DNA from 2 places in the Arthrobacter sp. 147(2020) genome. Region 2 is predicted to be linked to the other one. Evidence: riboswitches for the same ligand, from Rfam matches in the RefSeq annotation. Region 2 holds a riboswitch; the other holds the start of a gene.
The links. A riboswitch is a leader RNA that binds a small molecule or an ion and turns the genes downstream of it on or off. The one in region 2 is predicted to bind thiamine pyrophosphate.

Region 1 (3,392 bases), on a different contig from region 2:
CTTTCGTTGACCCGCGGGCCGCACCTCGTGAACGCCGTCGTCGCCGTGCAACTGCGCAGCCAGTCGGATCTGCTGGTCACCACCACCGGGCACGCCCTGTCCCTCATCCCCGGCTCGCTGGTGATTGAAGTGGACCGCTCCACCTCCACCCTGTATCTGCACTGCCTGAACGTCGCCACCCCCGAGGACGCGGCGAAGATCCGCTCCGACGTCCGGACCACGGAGGCCTGGCTGATCAAGATCATGGGAACGCGGGACGACCTGGCGCTGCTCCAAACCGAGCAACGGTTCGACGAAGAGAACGACTCCCGCCAGGAAGGGGCCAGCACATGATGGTTGTCGCCATCTTCATCGCCGCGGGGCTGCTCATCCTGGCCGCCCTGTGCGCCCTGTACCGCATCGCAAGGGGTCCCTCGATCCTGGACCGGGTGCTTGCCATCGACGTGCTGCTCGCCACCATCGGTGGGGCACTCGCGATGGACATGGCGGTCAACCGGCACCTGGACAATGTGGTGCTCCTCGTGGCCATCTCGGTGATCGGGTTTATCGGCTCGGTAACCGTGGCGCGCTTCGTGACGGACAGGAAATAGGACATGAACGAGACAGTGATTGACGCACTCACCGCCGTGTTCCTGATCGGCGGCGCTCTCATGTCCGTCGCTGCCGGCGTCGGGCTGCTTCGGTTTCCCGACCTGCTGACCAGGATGCATGCGGCCACCAAACCCCAGGTACTGGGGCTGCTGCTGTTCCTGCTGGCCATGGCGCTCCAGCTGCGCAGCTGGATACTGCTGCCCGTGCTGTTGGTGTGCTGGATTTTCATGCTCCTGACCGTCCCCGTTTCGGCGCATATGGTGGGACGGGCGGGCTACCGCACCAAGCACCTGCGGCGGGACCTGCTCAGCATGGACGAGCTCGACGAGATCGTGGAGAAGGCGGCCAACAAAAGGGCGCCCGGCCGGAATCCGACCGAGCGCCCCGACGAGACGTAAAGAACTGCGGTTTACGTCAGGTCGCGGGTCTTCGCGAACCGGAGGGCCGCCTTCTGCGTGGTGCGGTTTGTCAGGACCTGGAGGACCGCGCGGACCGCACCGGAAATCAGGGCGAAAGCGATGGCGGAGCGCAGGCTGTTCTCAAGGGCATCCTCGTCCTTCGGCGTCGCCTTGCCGGTGGTCTTGTGCCAGATGAAATCCACTAGCTTGGCGCCGACAATTCCGGCCCCGAGGCTCAGCGCAACGCCGAGCAGTTTCATAAGCTGATTCATGGGTGTCTCCTTCGATGGTGGCTCTTTTTCCTAGCCTAGCGTTTCCCTCAGCAGACAACGACGCATCCACTGCTGGGGTCCGCCCGGTTTTGGTTGACGCGTTCGGCTCAGGTGTAGAGTTGAAACTGCTAAACATACGACAGGGGAGCGCCGCTCAGATGATGAGCGGGCGCTGAGAGTGCGGACTACCGCAGACCCTCGAACCTGATCCGGCTAGTACCGGCGAAGGGAGTCGAGTATCTCAGGGTGCCCGGCCAGTGGCATTGCTGCGGGCCCCAGGTACCCTCCCCTCCTGTACCTCAGGAGGAATTCATTATGGCTTCATCACAGGCACGAACCCAGAGCACCCCCACGTACCGCCCCACCTATCAGTGGCGGGTGGTCGATATCGTCGTCGCATCGGTGGTCGCCGTTGCCGTCGGGGTGGTCTTCTTCGCCTGGTCCGCCGGTTACACGGGGATCTCGGCGATCACCAGCGCGTTCCCGCCCCTGGCCGGACTGTATACCGGTGGGTGGCTGATCGCCGGGGTTCTCGGCGGTCTCATCATCAGGAAACCCGGCGCGGCCATCTACTGTGAGGTACTGGCGGCAGCTGTCTCAGCGCTGCTCGGCACCCAGTTTGGCCTGACCACCCTGCTGTCCGGCGCCATCCAGGGCCTCGGCGCAGAATTGATCTTCCTGCTCTTCCTGTACCGCAAATGGAACCTCGGGGTGGCGCTGCTCGCAGGACTGGGTGCGGGGCTGGCCCTGGCAATCAGCGAGAACATCCTCTACAACGCCCTCTGGGCCTTCGAATGGCAGCTCATGTACGTGGTCTTCGCATCCATCTCCGGTGTGGTGATCGCGGGCCTTCTCTCGTGGCTGGCCGTCCGGGGGCTTGCGAAGACCGGCGTGCTGTCCGCTTTCGCCGCCGGTCGAACGGCTGACGTCTAACCGGTATGGCCGAGCACACGAGGGAGCGGGCAGCCGTCAGCATCGCCGCCCGCGGCTGGAGCTGGCGGCACGCCGGGCGTAAGAGACCAGCGGTCCAGGACATTGATCTGGTGGTTCAGCCAGGGGAACGGGTGTTGCTGCTCGGTGCCTCCGGTTCCGGGAAGTCCACCCTACTGCACGGCCTGGCGGGTGTGCTCGGCGACGACGGCCAGGGGGAGGAACACGGTTCCCTCACCCTCGACGGAAGCCCGCCCGGTCGGGTCCGGGGACGTGCGGGGCTGGTGCTGCAGGACCCTGACACGCAGATAGTCCTTGCCCGGGTGGGCGACGAGGTGGCGTTCGGAGCCGAGAACCAGTCCGTCCCCCGGGCGGAAATCTGGGAGCGGGTCCGGCAAGCGCTCGACGACGTCGGGTTGGACGTCCCCCTGGACCGGTCGACAACGGCGCTCTCGGGCGGGCAAAAGCAGCGCCTCGCGCTCGCCGCGGTGCTGGCCATGCAGCCTGGGCTATTGCTGCTGGATGAACCGACAGCAAACCTCGACCCGGAGGGGGTCCTGGAGGTACGCGACGCAGTCGTCCGTGTCCTGGAGCGAACCGGCGCCACTTTCGTGGTGGTGGAACACCGGGTAGCGGTCTGGGCGGATGTGGTGGACCGGGTGGTGGTGCTGGCGGCCGACGGCGGTATCCTCGCCGACGGCCCGCCGGACACTGTGCTGACGGATACCCGAACCCGCGCGCGGCTGGCGGAGGCTGGGGTCTGGATCCCGGGCCACCAGCCAGCTGTGCCCGGCCTGCTGCCATCCCCGGGGGACCCCCTGCTGGCTGCCCGTGGGCTTTCGGTGGCGCGGACCAAGCGTGGCCCGGTGGTGCTCGACGACGTCGACGTCGAGCTGCAGGCGGGGTCGTCCCTCGGTATCGTCGGACCCAACGGAGGTGGCAAGTCCACGCTTGCGCTGACCCTGGCGGGGCTCCTTCCACTGCGGGGTGGGGTACTGGAGGCCGCTCCGGCGCTCGCCCGTGGCGCCGGCACCAATCCTCATGGTTGGAAGTCAGCCCAGCTGGTGACCCGGATCGGAACCGTGTTCCAGGAACCCGAACACCAGTTCCTCACGCACCGGGTGATCGATGAACTTGAATTCGGACCGCGCCGGCTGGAGAACAGCGACGAGGCAACGGTCCGACGGCGGGTCGATCCGAT
Region 2 (3,392 bases):
GGTTCCCGCGGGCAGCAGACTCACCCACTCCCGCACCAACCTGCTGGACGGCGCCGACTGGGACCAGCTCGCCGACTTCGGAGCTTTCGCGAGGGCCCGGGACCTGACCGAGCTGCAGGTGGCTTTCTCCTGGCTGGCCGCCCAGCCGTCAGTCGCCTCGGTCATCGCCGGCGCCACCAAACCGGAACAGATCGAGCAGAATGCCCAAGCCGTGTGCTGGGTGCCGTCAGAAACGGAGCTGCAGGAACTCGACCGCATCTTCCCCCGCGCCGCCTAGGCCGGCCGACTGACGCCTGACCGGGCACCGAGGAACCAGGACTGAGCAGGGCAGTGGTCAATCCATGACCAGCCCGCCATCAACCACCAGATTCTGTCCGGTCACGGATCGGGCCCAGGGCGAGGCGAAGAAGAGAACAGCGGCGGCGAACTCCTGCGGCGTGGTCACCCGCCCCAGCGGTGTTGATGCTGCGATGAAATCGAAGACCTCCTCAGGGGTCGCGGCGCTGGCGTCAGTGGTGCGCAGCAGGCCCCCGGAGACCATATTGACTGTGATGTTCTGGGGCCCGAGGTCTTTCGCCAAGGTTCGGGTCAGCGATAGCAGGGCCGCCTTCGCCGCGGTGTAGTCGTGATACGGCACCACAGGGTTCTGGAACAGGTTAGTGCCGATGTTGATGATGCGCCCGAATTGATGCTGGCGCATTCCCGGAAGTGCTGCCTGTGTGGTGTTGATCCCGGCCCTGACGCTGCCAGCGAACTGGGAGCTGAACTCATCCCAACTGATCTCCGCTGCGGTGGAGCGCGCGTCGCCATTGAAAGTGAATGATGCCAGCGCGTTGTTCACCACAGTGGTGACTGGGGCTCCGAAGTGCTCGCGCGCCCGTTCGAGCAGGTCGCCGACCTGCAAAGGGTCAGTCACATCCGCGGCTCCAGCCCACGCCCGTGCCGGACCGATCTGGGCGGCGAGCTCGTGGGCCCGGTCTGCGCTGGTCCGGTAGTTGATGACTACGCGGGAGCCTTCAGCCGAGAATGCCTCGACGATGCTGCGGCCCAGGCCCCGACCGCCACCGGTAACCAGGACAATTTGTTCGGTGAGTTGCATGGATTACCCCATCTGACATTGTGTGAAATTGGGGCGAAAAGACGCATGAACCGACCAAAAGGCCTGATGGACATCCCTTCGCCAGTTCGAACTGGATCAGGTTCAACGGGTGTCATCTCAGCCAGCATCAAACCGGCACCCCGTGTCGCTCCCCATACAGTAACCACGGAGCAGGCCGCACCGCTACCTGATAGGCCAGGAGGGGAATTTGTGGAGGTTCGGGGCGGAGCGGTTAGGGTGGTGACCATGGCACGGGGTGCTGCTCATCAGGAGCAGCTGAGAATCTACACCCGTTGAACCTGATCTAGTTCGAACTAGCGAAGGGATGTCGTGGATGACTGTTCGTCATGCATCATCTGATTGTGCCCAACTCCTCGCCGAGCTGAGGAAAGAATCTCCGTTGGTCCAGTGTCTGACCAACGCCGTGGTGACCAACTTCACTGCCAACGTTCTTCTCGCCGTGGGTGCTGCGCCCGCCATGGTGGATGTTCCTGCGGAAGCCAGCCAGTTCGCCTCCGTCGCGTCGGGGATCCTTATCAATCTGGGGACCCCCCACAGGGACCAGCAGACGGCGATGACCGAAGCCGTGGTTGCCGCGAATGCCGCCGGAACGCCGTGGGTGCTGGACCCCGTGGCCGTCGGATTCCTCTCTGTCCGAACTGAGCTTGCCGACGCGCTGACCGCACGAAACCCGCGGATTATCCGGGGGAATGCCTCCGAGATCCTCGCGCTGGCGGGTGCTGGCTCCGGCGGCCGCGGAGTCGATTCCACCGACGATCCGCTGGATGCCCGGGACGCGGCCCGGGCACTCGCGCAGTCGACGTCGTCGGCGGTGGCCATTTCAGGCGCCCACGATTTCGTGGTTGGCCCGGAGGGGGATGCCGTCGTCGTAGCGAACGGGAATGCCCTGCTGACGAAGGTGACGGGCGGCGGCTGCGCGCTGGGGGCCGTCATGGCTGCCTTCGCCTCCCTGACCGACGACGCTGTCCTCGCGGCCACTGCGGCCACCGGCGTGTACACAGTTGCTGCGGAGCAAGCGGCTGCGCGGGCGCACGGGCCAGGAAGCTTCGCCATCGAATTCCTCGACCGGCTGGCGGCCGTCACCCCCGAGGACGTCGCAAGGGGTTTGAATCTCCGCGCGGTGAGCGTATCGGACAGCGCGCGATGAGTCGATGGAACGACTCCGTGACTCTTCGGGAGCATCTATCCCTCTACCTGGTGACTGACACTGGCTTGTGCCAACCGACGCCGGTAGCTGAGGTTGTTGCAGCGGGGGTGGCCGGCGGCGCGACAATGGTTCAGGTGCGCGACAAGAACGCGTCGACCAAGACACTGCTCCAGTTACTTCTCGCAGTTGCCGAAGCGGTCGGATCGACTGTCCCTGTGCTGGTCGATGACCGTGTTGATGTCTTTCTGGCTGCTCGTGTCCGCGGGGCGCAGGTGGCCGGGGTGCACGTTGGTCAATCCGACCTGCCCGTCCAGTTGGTGCGGTCAATCGTCGGACCGGGTGCGATCGTGGGCCTCAGCGCTGCTACTGCCAGCGAAATAGGGACCGCCCACAATCTGCCAGCTGGGACAGTGGACTATCTGGGGGTCGGTGCCATCCATGCGACGGCCACCAAAGCCGATCATCCAGAGCCTTTGGGAATCGAAGGATTCGGGGCTCTGGCGTCCGGAAGCTCTTTGCCGTGTGTGGCAATAGGCGGGATTGGGGTATCAGATGTGCGGCCGCTCCGCGACGCCCGGGCTTCAGGGGTCGCCGTCGTCTCAGCCGTCTGCGCGTCGGCCGATCCGGAGGCAGCGGCAAGGGAATTGGCTGGCCAATGGCGCTCCTAGAACCGCTGGCCCTCCGCCGGATCCCCCGCATTCTCAGCATCGCCGGAACGGATCCCACGGGCGGGGCGGGCATTCATGCCGATCTGAAGAGTATTGCCGCGATGGGCGGTTACGGGATGGCTGTCGTCACAGCGCTTGTCGCGCAGAACACGAGGGGCGTCCGCTCGGTGCACACCCCACCGGCCGGGTTTCTGCGTGATCAGCTGGATGCAGTGAGTGACGACGTGACCATCGACGCCGTGAAGATCGGGATGCTCGGCGACGCGGCCACCATCGAAGTTGTCCATGAGTGGCTTCTGCGGGTTCACCCACAGCTGGTGGTGCTTGATCCCGTCATGATCGCCACCAGCGGCGACAGACTATTGGCTGGCTCGGCTGAAGCATCCATGCGGGACCTGGTGGAGACGGTGAGCCTGGTGACACCGAACCTGCCCGAGCTGGCGGTGCTGGTGGGCGC

Region 1: linked by a shared signal. The riboswitch ahead of HMI58_RS05765 (ECF transporter S component) and the one ahead of thiM (hydroxyethylthiazole kinase) in region 2 are both predicted to bind thiamine pyrophosphate.

The regions. Positions count from the first base shown of each region.
Region 1 covers NZ_JABFOM010000005.1:103,269-106,660, forward strand. The annotation lists gene HMI58_RS05745 (Na+/H+ antiporter subunit E) at 1-333, shown strand, start outside; gene HMI58_RS05750 (monovalent cation/H+ antiporter complex subunit F) at 330-590, shown strand; gene mnhG (monovalent cation/H(+) antiporter subunit G) at 594-989, shown strand; gene HMI58_RS05760 (DUF4235 domain-containing protein) at 1,001-1,261, opposite strand; TPP riboswitch at 1,393-1,509, shown strand; gene HMI58_RS05765 (ECF transporter S component) at 1,577-2,194, shown strand; gene HMI58_RS05770 (ATP-binding cassette domain-containing protein) at 2,200-3,392, shown strand, end outside.
Region 2 covers NZ_JABFOM010000014.1:69,802-73,193, forward strand. The annotation lists gene HMI58_RS10955 (aldo/keto reductase) at 1-277, shown strand, start outside; gene HMI58_RS10960 (3-oxoacyl-ACP reductase) at 335-1,099, opposite strand; TPP riboswitch at 1,156-1,252, opposite strand; TPP riboswitch at 1,342-1,442, shown strand; gene thiM (hydroxyethylthiazole kinase) at 1,434-2,267, shown strand; gene thiE (thiamine phosphate synthase) at 2,285-2,935, shown strand; gene thiD (bifunctional hydroxymethylpyrimidine kinase/phosphomethylpyrimidine kinase) at 2,923-3,392, shown strand, end outside.